DNA from 3 places in the Caballeronia sp. LZ019 genome. Region 2 is predicted to be linked to each of the others. Evidence: predicted binding sites of a transcription regulator. Region 2 holds the regulator's gene; each other region holds the start of a gene.
What was found. The regulator HrcA, encoded in region 2, represses chaperone genes, less so after heat shock. The targets are predictions, from matches to a motif close to TTAGCACTCNNNNNNNNNGAGTGCTAA.
Positions count from the first base shown of each region.

Region 1: a site for HrcA is predicted at 2,208-2,234, ahead of P9255_RS16030 (co-chaperone GroES). Genes of this name have one in related genera too.
Region 3: a site for HrcA is predicted at 3,123-3,149, ahead of rpoH (RNA polymerase sigma factor RpoH). Genes of this name have one in related genera too.

Region 1 covers NZ_JARTVZ010000005.1:576,115-581,461, reverse strand. Annotated here, with positions in the region: gene P9255_RS16040 (beta-ketoacyl synthase N-terminal-like domain-containing protein) at 1-600, opposite strand, end outside; gene P9255_RS16035 (DUF2169 domain-containing protein) at 597-1,604, opposite strand; gene P9255_RS16030 (co-chaperone GroES) at 2,314-2,607, shown strand; gene groL (chaperonin GroEL) at 2,686-4,326, shown strand; gene P9255_RS16020 (hypothetical protein) at 4,437-4,871, opposite strand; gene P9255_RS16015 (DUF72 domain-containing protein) at 4,895-5,347, opposite strand, start outside.
Region 2 covers NZ_JARTVZ010000005.1:1,726,641-1,731,987, forward strand. Annotated here, with positions in the region: gene recN (DNA repair protein RecN) at 1-1,641, opposite strand, end outside; gene P9255_RS21525 (NAD kinase) at 1,676-2,569, opposite strand; gene hrcA (heat-inducible transcriptional repressor HrcA) at 2,769-3,785, shown strand; gene hemH (ferrochelatase) at 3,915-4,982, shown strand; gene P9255_RS21540 (RNA-binding S4 domain-containing protein) at 5,008-5,347, shown strand, end outside.
Region 3 covers NZ_JARTVZ010000005.1:1,549,733-1,555,079, forward strand. Annotated here, with positions in the region: gene ptsP (phosphoenolpyruvate--protein phosphotransferase) at 1-138, shown strand, start outside; gene nagE (N-acetylglucosamine-specific PTS transporter subunit IIBC) at 203-1,981, shown strand; gene rpoH (RNA polymerase sigma factor RpoH) at 2,122-3,057, opposite strand; gene P9255_RS20725 (acyloxyacyl hydrolase) at 3,412-3,978, shown strand; gene P9255_RS20730 (nuclear transport factor 2 family protein) at 4,022-4,405, shown strand; gene leuA (2-isopropylmalate synthase) at 4,424-5,347, opposite strand, start outside.

The DNA.
Region 1 (5,347 bases), 1.2 Mb from region 2:
CCCCGCGCCTTCGCCGGGTACGAAGGCCGAACGCGCAAGTGCGCCGGCCAGTTGCAAGTTGTCGTCGAGCCATTCCATCGTGTCGGGATGAAAGTAGCTGTCTACGCCGCCGACGAGGCATGCGTCGAGCGTCCCCTTCCTGATTTTCTCGGCTGCAGACCAGAGAGCTGATAATCCGGCAGCGTGACCATGCGGAAAGAGATCGATTTCCGGGAAGTAGATGGGCAAGCTCGAGCCAGCCTGTTGCAATCCGAGACGGATTGCCTCCGCGTCATGCATCGTGAATCCCGGGCGGACCTCGGGAAGCCCGAGGTAGAGCGGCACGCCCGATCGTGTAGTAGGTTGGCCCGTGAGCGGCTCGCAGACTTCCCGCAGCGCGGGTATCGCGAGAGCAAGAAAGCGGTCCGGGCCCGTCATGTCCGGGTCGATTTCGCTGTCGAGCGCGCCGATCATGGGGTTGCCCGCCCGGTCAATCATGAACGGATGCTCGCGCACACCGCTTATTCTCCCGCGGTACGCCGCTGCGCTCGCTGCGCAATGCAGGCCGATCGGGGTACGCGCGCCGGTCGCGACGACATCAACGGAGCGAGACGTCGTCATGAAATCATCTCCTTCTCGCGTACGACTGTCTTCTCGAGATATTCCACATTCGTGCGGCAATCGAGCGACGTCTGCCAGACCATGATCACACGAGGATGATCCGGCTCAATGATGACCGTGGCCAGGCGGCTCCGATGCGCTTCGGCGTGCGTCGCGATTTGGGTGCTGAAAGTCAGATAGACGCGAGGCAGATCGAAGCTCAGCCGCCCTGAGGGCGTGAGATTAACGAGTACGACAGGTTCGCGGCCGGTCAGGTGGTTGACCGGCCGTTGGTCGGGGGGCGCAGAAAGCAGCGAGCGGGAATCCCAATCCGCGGGCAAAAGAGGAGCCCGGCTGTCTCGCCATATTTCGTCGTAGGTGCCGGCATATTCCCGACGCGGCGACCAAAAGCTGTCTATTGCGCCGAAGCAGGCCGGTCCCCTATGTTCGACGTCCCCGTCGGGGTATTCCAAGTTTGCGAGCGCCTGACCTTTCCGGTGGTCCGGCACAGCGCATACGCCACGGCCAACCGGATTACGCGCGTCCATGCAATGGTTTCGCACATCGTCACTCGTGCGGTCGTAGCCGCCGAATGCGCGTTCATAGATGATCGGAACGGAAAGGACGGGCCGGGCTTCAGACGGCCTCGCTCCAAAAAGTCCGCATACCCATTCGCGTTCGCCTCGGACTCTCAACACTTTCCGAATGGCCCCTACCCGAAGTCCGACGAGAAAATCGCTGCTCCAGCGCCCGTGCGGGGCATACGCGGTTCCGTTGAGGAGAATATCCGTCGTTGGTTTTGGCGCGACGAGGTCGGCGTCGTAGCGAAGGCTGGAGAGGCCCGGCTCGCCTCGATATTCAGGCAGCAAGAGCGGGTCGAGCTGCTCGTCGGCGAGAACGGTCGTGCCATCCGATTTGATCTCGTAAGTCGCCTTGACCACGACGATCCATTGATGGATGCCTTCTTTGTTCCTCACCCATGTTTTCCCGACCTTGTATGGCGTGTCGTTGTGAACCGTCCACATAGCCGCTCCTGTGAGGGGACATGTCCGAAGACGAATCAAAAGGCGTCGCTTTGAAGTCCACGTGTGGCGGCGCTGTCGGGGTCGAGAAGACTCATTCGCCGGAAACATGCCGACGTCATACCGCGCCGCGTCGCGAATGACAGCAATGCGGCGCGCTGCAGCCGCGCAGCGGACGAACAGCGAGCGTCGGCTTTGGGTCGCGTAGCGACGTTCGATCCATCGAATCCGCACATCATGACGCTCCCAATTCTCGAATGAGGCCGACTGCGTTGGAATTACCTTCATATCTTTGATGGCAAACGTCAACGGATGAGACGGCTCGAGGAAGGGTAAACACCTAACTTTGAAGGAACAACTTTTCGCGTGGGCGAGTCGGTTCATTTTGGTTCTTCAGCGGGTCCGGACGCAGTGACGGCCTAGGCTGGGAGTCGCGTCCCACCATCCTAAGCCGCTGATCTTGCGAAAGATCTTGCGCCGTAAGTAACGGGTGCTCGCGGTTTAGCGGTTCAACGCTCGACGAACGTCGTTCAATGTAGGGTGAACTTCGACATCCGGGATTCCCGTCCCTCGCCTCCTTGAAATTGTCAAATGCGGTCCATATAATTGGCACTCACTGCACGAGAGTGCTAACAAGATTTCCGTCCGAAGGGTTCTGCCCCGAAAGACGGGCTTTCCCGCGTTTTCAGTCTCAATCTAGAGAGGAGTGTGTATGAACCTTCGTCCTTTGCACGATCGCGTCATCGTCAAACGTCTGGACCAGGAAACCAAGACCGCATCGGGCATCGTGATCCCGGAAGCAGCGGCAGAGAAGCCGGATCAAGGCGAAGTCCTGGCCGTCGGCCCGGGCAAGCGCGATGACAAGGGCACGCAAAACGCCCTCGACGTGAAGGTGGGCGACCGCGTGCTTTTCGGCAAGTACGCCGGCCAGACCGTCAAGGTCAACGGGCAGGAACTGCTCGTCATGCGCGAAGAGGACATCATGGCCGTGCTGGTCAACAAGTAAGCATCCTTCCTGTTAGCCGGGCATCGCGCCGACTGGGCGGCGAGGCCGGCACACTGAACCGAATCAAGGAGTCTGGATATGGCAGCTAAAGAAGTTACTTTTGGCGATTCCGCACGCGCCAAGATGGTCGAAGGCGTGAACATCCTGGCCAACGCGGTCAAGGTCACGCTGGGCCCGAAGGGCCGCAATGTCGTGCTTGAGCGTTCGTTCGGCGGCCCGACGGTCACCAAGGACGGTGTCTCGGTCGCGAAGGAAATCGAGCTGAAGGACAAGCTCCAGAACATGGGCGCGCAGATGGTCAAGGAAGTGGCTTCCAAGACCAGCGACAACGCCGGCGACGGAACCACGACCGCTACGGTCCTGGCGCAATCCATCGTTCGCGAAGGCATGAAGTACGTCGCATCGGGCATGAACCCGATGGACCTGAAGCGCGGTATCGACAAGGCGGTTGCCGCGGCAATCGAAGAACTGCGCAAGATCAGCAAGCCCTGCACGACGAACAAGGAAATCGCGCAAGTCGGCTCGATCTCTGCAAACAGCGACACGTCGATCGGCGAGCGCATCGCTGAAGCGATGGACAAGGTCGGCAAGGAAGGCGTCATCACCGTCGAAGACGGCAAGTCGCTGCAAGACGAGCTGGACGTCGTCGAAGGCATGCAGTTCGACCGCGGCTACCTGTCGCCGTACTTCATCAACAACCCGGACAAGCAAGTCGCCGTTCTGGAAAACCCGTTCGTGCTGCTGCACGACAAGAAGGTCTCCAACATCCGCGATCTGCTGCCGGTGCTGGAACAAGTCGCGAAGGCTGGCCGTCCGCTGCTGATCATCGCTGAAGACGTCGAAGGCGAAGCGCTGGCTACGCTGGTCGTCAACAACATCCGCGGCATTTTGAAGACCGTCGCCGTCAAGGCTCCGGGCTTCGGCGACCGTCGCAAGGCCATGCTGGAAGACATCGCGATCCTGACCGGCGGTCAGGTCATCGCTGAAGAAACCGGCCTGACGCTCGAGAAGGCAACGCTGGCTGAACTGGGCCAGGCGAAGCGCATCGAAGTGGGCAAGGAAAACACGACGATCATCGACGGCGCTGGCGAAGCAGTGAACATCGAAGCTCGCGTGAAGCAAGTGCGCAAGCAGATCGAAGAAGCGACCTCGGACTACGACCGTGAAAAGCTGCAAGAGCGCGTGGCCAAGCTGGCCGGCGGCGTTGCGGTGATCAAGGTCGGTGCTGCGACCGAAGTCGAAATGAAGGAAAAGAAGGCACGTGTCGAAGACGCACTGCACGCAACGCGTGCAGCCGTGGAAGAAGGCATCGTGGCGGGCGGCGGTGTCGCGCTGATCCGTGCTCGCCGTGCGATCGACGGCCTGAAGGGCGCGAACGCCGATCAGGACGCAGGTATCAAGATCGTCCTGCGTGCAATGGAAGAGCCGCTGCGCCAGATCGTCACGAACGGCGGCGAAGAGGCATCTGTCGTGGTGGCGGCTGTTGCTCAGGGTTCGGGCAACTACGGCTACAACGCGGCAACCGGCGAGTACGGTGACCTGGTGGAAGCCGGTGTCGTCAACCCGACCAAGGTAACGCGCACGGCGCTGCAAAACGCGGCATCGGTGGCAGGCCTGCTGCTGACGACCGACGCAGCCGTCGCCGAACTGCCGAAGGAAGATGCTCCGATGCCTGGCGGCATGCCCGGCGGCATGGGCGGCATGGGCATGGATATGTAACTCGGCGTCAAAGCCAGGTTACATCGACGCGAGCTTCGAAAGAGGCTCGCGTCATGCCAAAAGAAAACCCGCAGCAATGCGGGTTTTTTTCGTCTATCGAGAACGCGGTCTTACTTGTTCATCTGCTCACGCAAGTTCTGCGCGGCCGCTTTGTAGTCGTAGGTCGGATAGAACTCGGTGGTGTATCCACCCCACGCAGTCGTTTCGATGGCGCGATTCACTTCGCGCAGCCGCTCGGCGGGCACGCGCAGCGTGACCACCTGACCGATGCCCATCATCACGTACCACGACACCACTTCGATTCCCGGCGGCGGGAACGTCTTGAAGAAGCCTTGCTCCTTCAACTGTTCGTTGATTTTCGGCAGCGGCTTCGACTGATCGTGCTTCAGGAAGATGGTCAGCAGGAAAGTGCCGTCGCCTGCCGGAGTCGCGGGTGGAGGCGGCGGCGCGGCGGTCTGCGCCTGAACCGGCAACGCGATATGAAGCAGCGAAGCGAACATCGTGGCCTCAACGAGGCGTGCGATCCGTCGTGCCGGTTTGTGCATCGGGCATGCTCCTGTCGATGAGTTCAGCGATGATGAATCCGCAACCGTTCCATCAGATGCAGCGCATTGGGCTGCGCGTTGCCTAGCGTGGTGTTGTCGAAGATGCACCAGACTTCGGCGCTTTTCTTTGCGCGGGCATGCAGGGTATGCGCGAGATGGTCGAGGTACGTGTAGTCGTAGGAAGACTTGTAGAGCTCGGGCGACCCGTGCAGCCGAACATAGACGAGCGATGCGTCCGCGCGATGCTTGATCTCGCAGTCATCGGGAATCGGATCGGCGTCAACATAAGCGATGTGATGCGCTTTCAGAAGCGCCGCCGCGTCCGCGGTGAACCACGTCGGATGCCGCGCCTCGCACGCCACCGGCAATTTCGTGCGCTCGCGCAGCGCGCCGAAGAACGCGTCGGCCAGATCGTGCTCGAACGGCAGGCTCGGCGGCAGTTGCGTGAGCCAGCAGCCGAGCTTGTCGCCGAGCCG
Region 2 (5,347 bases):
CATCTCCTTCGCATGCTTGCGCGTCGTCGCGGTGATCTCGATGCCGCCGAGCATCCGCGCGACTTCCTCGATGCGCCTCGCCTTGTCGAGCGGCGTGACCGTGCTGACAGTGCCGCCTGCATCGTCGGACGACTTCGCCACCTGAAAATGTTGATCGCCGCGCGCGGCCACTTGCGGCAGGTGCGTGACGCACAGCACCTGACGATCGCGCCCAAGCTGGTGCAGCAGCCGCCCGACCACTTCCGCGACGCCCCCGCCGATGCCCGTGTCCACTTCGTCGAAAATCAGCGTCGGCGTCGGGCTGGCGGTGCTCGCAATCACCGCGAGCGCCAGGCTGATCCGCGCGAGCTCACCGCCCGACGCGACCTTCGCGAGCGGCCGCAGCGCGACACCCGCGTGACCGGCCACGCGGAACTCGATCTGCTCCAGCCCGTTCGCGCCGCCTTCCGCGAGCGGCACGAGCGCGACGTCGAAGCTGCCGCCCGCCATCGACAATTCCTGCATGCCTTCCGTCACCGCCTTCGACAGCGCCTTGGCCGCTTTCGCGCGTGCCTTCGACAGCACTTTCGCTTCGGCCAGATAGGCTTCCTTCGCTTTCTCGGCGGCGGCGTTGAGGGCGTCGAGATCGGCGGCGGCGTCGAGTTCCGCCAATTGGCGGCGGCGCGTCTCGTGTTCTTCCGGCAGCGTCTCCGGCTGCAGACGGAATTTGCGCGCCGTCGAATGCAGTTGATCCATGCGCCTTTCGACTTGCGCGAGCCGGTCCGGGTCGAGTTCCAGACGCTGCGCGTAGTGCGACAGCGAATAAGCCGCTTCCTGCAATTGAATCTCGGCGGGTTCGAGCGACGCCAGCACGTCGTTCAGCGCGGGGTCGATATCCGCGAGGCTGCGCAGTTTCGACGTGATCGCGCCGAGTTGCGAGATCATCGCTTCGTCGGATTCGGAGAGCGCGCCGAGCGCGTTCTGCACGCCGTCGATCAGACTCGCCGAATGCGACAGCCGATGATGCTCCGCGCTCACTTCCTCCCACTCGCCGGGCTGCGGCGCGAGCTTGTCGAATTCGCTCAACTGCCACGCGAGACGTTCGCGCTCCAGTTGCAGCTCGCGGTCGCGGGTTTGCGCGGCGTCGACTGCCTGCTGCGCCTCGCGATATGCGCGCCACGCGCGGCTCACCGCATTCGCGGCATCGGTGAGGCCGGCGTGCGTGTCGAAGAGTTCGCGCTGGGCATCGGGCCGCATCAATAACTGATGCGCGTGTTGTCCGTGGATATCGACCAGCATCTCGCCGACTTCGCGCAACTGGGCGAGCGTGGCCGGCGTGCCGTTGATGAACGCGCGCGAGCGGCCGCCGGAATCGATCACGCGACGCAGCATGACCGTATCGCCGTCCTGCGAGAGCGCATGCTCTTCCAGCCAGCGAGCGACCTGCGCGTGCGTGCCGAACTCGGCGGTGATGTCCGCGCGCGCTTCGCCGGTTCGCACGACGCTCGCGTCGGCGCGCGCGCCGAGCGTGAGCGCGAGGGCGTCGATCAGGATCGACTTGCCCGCGCCGGTTTCACCCGAAAAAACCGTGAAGCCCGAATCGAATTCGATGTCGAGCGCGGCAACGATAACGAAGTCTCGAATGGAGAGATGACGGAGCATGGACGCTTCGGGATGAGGGTTCAGCGAGATTGCGTCAGACGGACGAGTCCTGCGAGGGATGCTCGTTCCAGTGCAGTTTCTTGCGCAGCGTGGCGTACGTGCTGTAGCCGACCGGATGCAGCACCGGCACGGTATGGCGCGAGCGTCGCACTTCGATGGCGTCGTTCAGTTCGACGGCGGTGAACGACTGCATGTCGAAATTCACGTTCACGTCCCGCCCGCCGATGATCTGGATCGTGACCTTCGAATCGTCGGGCAATACGATCGGGCGGTTCGACAGCGAATGCGGCGCGATCGGCACCAGCACGAAGCCTTGCAGTTGCGGATGCAGGATCGGCCCCGCGGACGACAACGCGTAAGCCGTCGAGCCCGTCGGCGTGGCGACGATCAGCCCGTCCGAACGCTGGTTGTACATGAAGTGGCCGTTGACGGAGACGCGCAGCTCGGCCATGCCGGAGAAGCCGCTGCGGTTCACGACGACATCGTTGAAGGCGAGGGCATGGTAGATCGGCTTGTCGTTACGCACGATGCGCGCTTCGAGCAGCGTGCGCTCCTCGCGTTCGAACTGGCCGGCCAGCATTTGCGGCACGCGCTCGCGCATCTCGGCGAGCGGGATATCGGTGATGAAGCCGAGACGCCCGTGATTCACGCCGATGAGCGGCGTCTTGTACGGCGCAAGCTGCCGGCCGACGCCGAGCATGGTGCCGTCGCCGCCGAGCACGACCGCGACGTCCGCGCGCGCGCCGATCGCCGCGATGGACAGCGCCGGGTATTCGGTCACGCCCACGTCCTTCGCCGTGCCTTCTTCGAACACGACTTCGAAACCCTGGTTCGCAATGTGCTCCGCGAGCGTTCTCAGCGGCGCCTCGATACCGGGTGTATTGGTTCGCCCGACGAGGGCGACGGTCTTGAATTGGCCAATTTCCATGCCGGCATTACACCATAGGTGGAAGGCGAAAAGAACCGGGGCCGCGCGCCGCGACGGACGGCATGTCGCAACGTCGGCGCGTGGTTCGTTTCTCGCTAGAATGGAGCAGACATTGAACGGTCCACGCGCGCTTCGCGCTCGTGACATGCAAGCGGCGGCGCGGTCGTCGCGCCCCGACACGTTGCGCTAAACTTTGCCCATGCTAGACCCACGTGCACAAACCCTCCTCAAAACGTTGATCGAGCGCTACATCGCCGAAGGTCAGCCGGTCGGTTCGCGCACGTTATCACGGCATTCCGGTCTCGAACTCAGTCCCGCGACCATCCGCAACGTGATGTCGGACCTGGAAGACCTGGGCCTCGTCGCGAGTCCGCATACGTCGGCGGGCCGCATTCCGACGCCGCGCGGCTACCGGCTCTTCGTCGATACCATGCTGACCGTCGAAGCGCCGCAGGACGAAGCGATGACCACCGCGGTCAAGACGCGCCTGCAAGGGCAGGAGCCGCAGAAGATCGTCGCCGCGGCGGCGAGCGTGCTGTCGAGCCTGTCGTCGTTCGCGGGCGTCATTCTTACCCCGCGCCGCAGTCACATGTTCAAGCAGATCGAGTTCATGCGGCTGTCGGACAAGCGCATCCTGCTCATCATCGTGACGCCCGAGGGCGACGTGCAGAATCGCATGATGGCCACGCAGCGCGACTACTCGCCCTCGCAACTCACCGAAGCCTCCAATTACATCAACGCGCATTTTGCGGGCCTGTCCTTCGACGAAGTGCGCCGCCGGCTGCGCGAGGAAATCGACCAGTTGCGCGGCGACATGACCGCGCTGATGCAGGCGGCCGTCGTCGCGAGCACGGCGGAAGCCGATCCCGGCGAGACGGTGCTGATTTCGGGCGAGCGCAATTTGCTGGAAGTGGCGGACCTGTCCTCCGACATGGCGCGCCTGCGCAAACTCTTCGACTTGTTCGATCAAAAGACGAGCCTCCTGCAATTGCTGGATGTGTCGAGCCACGCACAGGGCGTGCAGATTTTCATCGGCGGGGAATCGAATCTCGTGCCGATCGAGGAGATGAGCGTCGTGACCGCGCCGTACGAAGTGAACGGCAAGATCGTCGGCACACTCGGCGTGATCGGCCCGACGCGCATGGCGTATAACCGCGTGATTCCCATCGTCGATATCACCGCGCGGCTGCTGTCCATGTCGCTCAGCCAGCAGTAACGCGGCTCCTGGGCGAATCGTGCCGCGCTGCCGGTTGCGCCGCCACTAGGCCGTTCGGCCGATGATGCGTGGCGGAACGCGCCGCTATAATGACCTTCACCTTTCGATGCCTTCCGGCCGCCTTGCCCTATGCGTTTCGACCTCGAGTTGCCTTCGCAGCCCAGCGCTTCACATCGCGTCGCAGTGCTGCTGATCAATCTCGGCACGCCGGACGCGCCCACGCCGCGAGCGGTGCGCAAATACCTCGCGCAGTTTCTGTCCGACCCGCGCGTCGTCGAAATCCCGTCGTTCATCTGGCAGATCATTCTGCGCGGCGCCATCCTGCCGTTCCGCAGCCGTGCGTCGGCTAAGAAATATGCGCAGGTCTGGTTGCCCGAAGGCTCGCCGTTGCGCGTGTACACGGAGAAGCAGGTCGAAGGCTTGCGGCGGCTTTTTGCGGCGAACGACTACCACGTGATCGTCGATTACGCCATGCGCTACGGCACCCCGGGCATCGGCGCCATGCTCAATCAGATGAAGCTCGAAGGCGCGGACCGCATTCTTCTCGTGCCGATGTATCCGCAATACTCGTCGTCGACGACCGCCACCGCTTTCGACGACGCCTTCAACGCGCTCAGGCGCGTGCGGAATCAGCCGGAGATCCGGACGATCCGTCATTACGCGGATCATCCCGCGTATATCTCGGCGCTCGCCGATCAGGTCCGCGAATACTGGCGCGTTCACGGCCATCCGGACTTCGCCGCCGGAGACAAGCTCGTGCTGAGTTTCCACGGCGTGCCGAAGCGCACGATGGACCTCGGCGATCCTTACCACGACCAGTGCCAGTTGACCGGTTCGCTGCTTGCAGCCGCCCTCGGCCTCACGCCGGTCGAATGCCGCGTGACGTTCCAGTCGCGCTTCGGCCGCGCCGAATGGCTGCAGCCGTACACGGCGCCGACGCTCGCGGAACTGGGCGCGGCCGGTGTCGCACGCGTGGACGTGTTTTGCCCCGGCTTCACGGCGGATTGTCTCGAGACCATCGAGGAAATCGGCATGGAGGTGCGCGACGAATTCGTGAAGGCGGGCGGCAAGCAGTTCCACCGCATTCCCTGCCTGAACGCGTCGCCGGCATGGATCAAGGCGCTCGGCGAGATCGCGGCACAACATCTGCAGGGATGGCCCGTACAGGCCGCGCAACCGGTGACGGTCGCCGCCTGATTCTGGTCATCGCAAGAGAATCGCCATGAACTACAAGATTTCGACGGAACCCGGCGCGCGTTTGCGCATCGACAAGTGGCTGTGGGCGGCGCGCTTCTTCAAGACGCGTTCCCTCGCGAGCGATGCGGTGGAGAAAGGCCGCGTGAAGATCGGCGGGGCGAACGTGAAGCCGTCGAAGGACGTGCGCGTCGGCGATATCGTCGAGATCGATATCGAACGGCTCGTCTGGCTGGTCGAAGTGCGCGGCCTGTGCGACGTCCGCGGCCCCGCGCCGGTCGCGCAGACGCTTTACGCCGAAACGGAAGAGGGCCGTGCGAAGCGGCTTGCCGAAGCGGAGCGCCGCAAGACGTATCGGGAGCCGGCAG
Region 3 (5,347 bases), 180 kb from region 2:
TCCGCCGTCCCCGGCATCAAGGCGCGCGTGCGCAATCTCGATTACCAGCTGTGCCGTCAGCGCGCGGAAGACGTGCTCGCGCTCGAATCGGCACAGGCAGTAAGAGCGGCCAGCCGCGAAATCTGGCCGCAGGACTAAACGGCTTCAAACCCCGGCTACAACCCAAGCAGCACCGACAAGACCTATATTTTTGGAGAACCCGATGGACGCTAACCCGTTTGCAAAAATGCAGCGCCTAGGCCGCGCCCTGATGCTGCCGATTGCCGTATTACCGGTGGCCGGCCTGCTGCTGCGTCTAGGCCAGCCCGACGTCTTCAACATCAAGATGATCGCCGACGCTGGCGACGCCATCTTCTCGAACCTGCCGCTTCTGTTCGCCATCGGCGTGGCGGTCGGCTTCGCGAAGGACAACAACGGCACGGCGGGTCTCGCCGGCGCGATCGGTTATCTGATCGAAACCGCCGTGATGAAGGACATCGACGCGAAGCTCAACATGGGCGTGCTGTCCGGCATCATCGCGGGGATGGTCGCGGGGTACATGTACAACCGCTTCAAGGACATCAAGCTGCCCGAATATCTGGCGTTCTTCGGCGGGAAGCGTTTCGTGCCGATCATTACCGGTGTTGCGTGTCTGTTGCTCGGCATCGGTTTCGGCTTCGTGTGGAAGCCGGTGCAGCTCGGCATCGATACGGCCGGTAACTGGCTGACGACGGCCGGCGCGCTCGGCACTTTCGTATTCGGCGTGCTGAACCGCATCCTGCTGGCGACGGGTCTGCATCACATCATCAATTCGCTCGCGTGGTTCGTGTTCGGCTCGTTCACCCCCGCCGATGGCGGCGCGGTGGTGCACGGCGACCTGCATCGCTTCTTTGCGGGCGACAAGACCGCCGGCGGTTTCATGACCGGCTTCTTCCCGATCATGATGTTCGGCCTGCCCGCCGCGTGTCTCGCGATGTTCCATGAGGCGCCGAAGGAGCGCCGCGCGGTCGTCGGCGGCCTGCTGTTCTCGATGGCGCTCACTGCGTTCCTCACGGGCGTGACCGAGCCGATCGAATACAGCTTCATGTTCCTCGCGCCGGTGCTCTACGGCATCCACGCGGTGCTGACGGGGCTCTCGCTCGCAATTTGCTCGGCGCTCGGCATCCACCTGGGCTTCACGTTTTCGGCGGGCGCGATCGACTACGTGCTGAACTACGGCCTGTCGCAGCGCGGCTGGATGGCGATTCCGCTCGGCCTCGTGTACGGCATCGTGTATTACGGGCTGTTCCGCTTCTTCATCCGCAAGTTCAACATGGCGACGCCGGGCCGCGAGCCTGCGACGACCGACGCGCAAACCGATGCGACGCCTGTCGGCGGCTTCGTTCCGGGCGAGACGGTGCCGGCTGCGGCCAGCACGCGCGCAGGCAAGTACATCGCGGCGCTGGGCGGCGCGTCTAACCTGACGCTCGTCGATGCCTGCACGACGCGGCTGCGTCTCTCGGTGGTGGATGCGGAAGTCGTATCCGAGCCGCAGTTGAAGAGCATCGGCGCACGCGGCGTGCTGAAGCGCGGCAAGACCAACGTGCAGGTGATCATCGGACCGGAAGCGGATTTGATCGCGGACGAGATTCGCGGCGAACTCGAGCATTCCTCGACGCGCGGTGCGACGCCGGCTTCGTCGGCGCCGGCGCAGCCTGTCGGCGCGGCAAGCGTGGCGGACCAGACCGCCGGCCCGCTCGATCCGGACCCGCTGCGCTGGATTGCGGTGTTCGGCGGTGCGACGAATGTCGTCTCGCTCGATGCCGTCGCGCAGACGCGCCTGCGTGTCGTCGTGCGCGATCCGTCGGCGGTGGATCGTCAGCGCCTGTCGCAACTCGATGTCGCGTGGGTGTCGGCGGATACGTTCCATATCGTCGTCGGCACAGCGGCGCAGCGGTATGCCGCGCAGATGAACACGCGTCTGTCCGGTAACGGCGGCGGGGCCGCACCGATGCCGGCGTGACGCGGTAAGCGGTTGGTTCGAGAAACGGCGCTCCCTTCCAGAGCGCCGTTTTTTTAACCGGCAAACCGGTGCCAAAAAGAAAAAGCCCGCTGTCTTTCGACAGCGGGCTTCGCGCTTTGCGCTACAGCCTGAAGGCGGCGTTATGCGTAGTCGTGCAGCGCCGAGCGCATCTTCTTCATCGCGCTGGCTTCGATCTGCCGAATGCGCTCCGCCGACACGCCGAATTCATCGGCCAGCTCATGCAGCGTCTTGCCGCCCGATCCGTCGTCCTGAACATCCAGCCAGCGCGCCTTGATGATGCGGCGGCTACGATCGTCCAGCGACTCCAGCGCGGTCGACAGGCCATCGCTTTGCAGCTTGTCGAACTGGCGCGCGGCGATGACGTTCGTCGGTTCGTTATGCGAGTCCGCGAGATAAGCGATAGGCGCGAACGCTTCCTCGCCGTCATCCACCTGGCCTTCGAGCGCGATATCCCCGCCCGACAGACGCGTTTCCATCTCCGCGACTTCCTCGCGCTTCACGTTCAGCTCGCTCGCGAGACCTTCGATCTCGTCCGGGGTGAACGCCCCATGTCCGGTCTTGTGACTGCGCAAGTTGAAGAACAGCTTGCGCTGCGCCTTGGTGGTCGCGACTTTCACCATGCGCCAGTTGCGCAGGATGTACTCGTGGATTTCGGCCTTGATCCAGTGCATGGCGTACGACACGAGGCGCACGTTTTGCTCAGGGTCGAAGCGCTTCACGGCCTTCATCAGACCGATATTGCCTTCCTGAATCAGATCAGCATGCGGCAAGCCGTAGCCCAGATAGTTCCGGGCGATAGACACCACGAGGCGCAAGTGCGAAAGCACGAGCTGCCGCGCGGCGTTCAGATTGCCGTGCTCGCGAAATTCGGTTGCGTACTGACGTTCCTCCGCCGGCGAAAGCATCGGAATGCGGTTCACTGCCTGTATGTAGGAATCGATGTTGCCGATCTGTCCGGTCAACATGGACGACTGTGCGTACGTCAGCGCGCCTGCCGAAGATGCCTTGGCAGGCGCCGAGCCCACAACATTCGGAAGGGTCATCGCATTGGTCACGCTCATAAGCTCCTTTTCAACGATTTGCGCGCTGCCAGGACGGCGGCGGCAAGTCAGACACGATATTAGCACTCCGTTTCAGCGAGTGCTAAGTGTTAGAAGGGCGAGCAGTGTGAGAGTTCCCCAAAGCTATCGAGTTTGTGACTTTGATAGTGGGCGCAAGGAAGGGGAAATCGTCGAAATTACCGATTCAATCGGCGATCACTTACTAATTACCGCATTTATTCGTCTCTGAAAGCGATCGTTCAAATAAATGGATCGACAAACCGGGTTTGTGCAAATTTTTGTCAATCCACATACAATCTGCCGATCCCGTCAAGCGGACGTGAACCTCAACCCTCATATGGGGCGCTCATGCAGAAAAGCAAAGGTTTCTGGCGCAGTTTGCTGTCTCACGGCGCGATTGCGCTTTCACTCGGCCTGGTTTCGGCTGCGGCGCATGCGGACCGGTTCGGCTTGCAGGTCGGCGGCGGCATTACAGACCGCGATATCAACAAGGTCGATGTCGGCGTGGTCTGGGACCCGGGCCTGACGTGGTGGGAAATCGGCGGCTTTCACTTCACCCTGCTCGGTGAAGGGCACGTTGCGTACTGGCATTCGACCGTCGACTACGCAACCAATCCGAACATCTGGGAATTCGGCGTGACGCCCGTCCTGCGCTTCGTAAAAAGCTCCGGCACCTTTCGGCCGTTCATCGAGGCGGGCGTCGGCGTGAGAGTGCTCTCGCACACGCGCATCACGCCGTACTTCACGGTGTCGTCGGCGTTCCAGTTCGCCGATATGGTCGGCGTCGGCGCGATCTTCGGCGCGAAGCAGAACTATCAGGCGGGCTTCCGCTTCCAGCATGTCTCGAACGCCGGTATCAAAGAGCCGAATCCTGGTATAAATTTCAGCCAGCTATATCTGCAATACAACTTCTGACGAGGCGCCGGCGCATCGGTTCCTTGGCGAGGGGAATCGACAGATGCCCGCAAAAACCTTTGAGGTCATCCGCGGCCTCGAGCGCGACCGGTTCCGCGCGATGGTCGAAGGCGACAGCGCGGCGCTGGAGGCGCTGCTGGCCGAGAACGCCAGCTATGTCCACACGAACGGCAAGCGCGAGACGAAGCGTCAGTTCATCGACGCGATCACGGCCGGCCGCCGCCGTTATCGCCAGATCGAGATCCAGTCCCAGGATGTGGTCGCGGCCGGCCGCGACAGTTGCATCGTGTCGGGCCGGGCGCTGATCGAAATGGAATCGAAAAACGGCGCGCTGCTTTATCCGGTCGCCTATACATCCATCCACGTCCAGACGGACGGTCAATGGCTGATGCTGGCGCTTCAGGCGACGCGCGTGGCGCTGGAATAGCCGCGCGCGCCGCACCACTCACGCTGCCACCGGCTCGTCGTGCCGCGCATCCTTCACGATGCGCCTCGACCGGTTCACCGCGCTGATGACGGCATCGACGACTGCGAGCGCCGGATTCCCGTGCACCGCGACGCCGAAGCGCGTCGGTTCATCGGCGAGGCGGCAGCCGACGAACACGGCCGTATCGCCGCTCGCCGTGGTTGTCGATTCAAACCAGTTCACGCTCGCCCCGACGCCCAGTGCCGACGCGACGGCCTGCGCGTAATGCTCTTCGCTCGCCGCACCGGACGCGGGCGGCATCGCGACGCGTTCCCCGCAGACCGATACCGTCGACGCATCCGTCCGCGATACCGCACCGCCCGCATCGAAGTATTCGCGCTTGAAGAGCGCGCAGATCGCGTCGCCGCTGATTTCCTCGCCCGACTGGTCGGCGACGGCCTGCACGGCATGACTGAACTCAATCTGCACGCGGCGCGGCGGCGTGAAGCCCAGGCCGCGTTCGAGCAGATACGTTGCGCCGCCCTTGCCGGACTGGCTGTTGACGCGAATCACCGCGTCGTAGCTGCGCCCGAGATCGGCGGGATCGATGGGCAGATACGGCACCTCCCACACGCTGCCCGGCACGCGCTGCGCGAAACCCTTGCGGATCGCATCCTGATGGGAGCCGGAAAACGCCGTGAAGACGAGATCGCCGGCATACGGATGGCGCGGATGCACCGGCAACTGGTTGCATCGCTCGACGACGCGCCGCACCGCGTCGATGTCGGAGAAATCGAGGCCCGGATCGATGCCCTGCGTGTACAGATTGAGCGCGAGCGTGACGAGATCGACATTGCCCGTCCGTTCGCCGTTGCCGAAGAGACAGCCTTCGACGCGATCCGCGCCCGCGAGGATCGCCAGTTCCGCCGCCGCGACCGCCGTGCCGCGGTCGTTATGCGGATG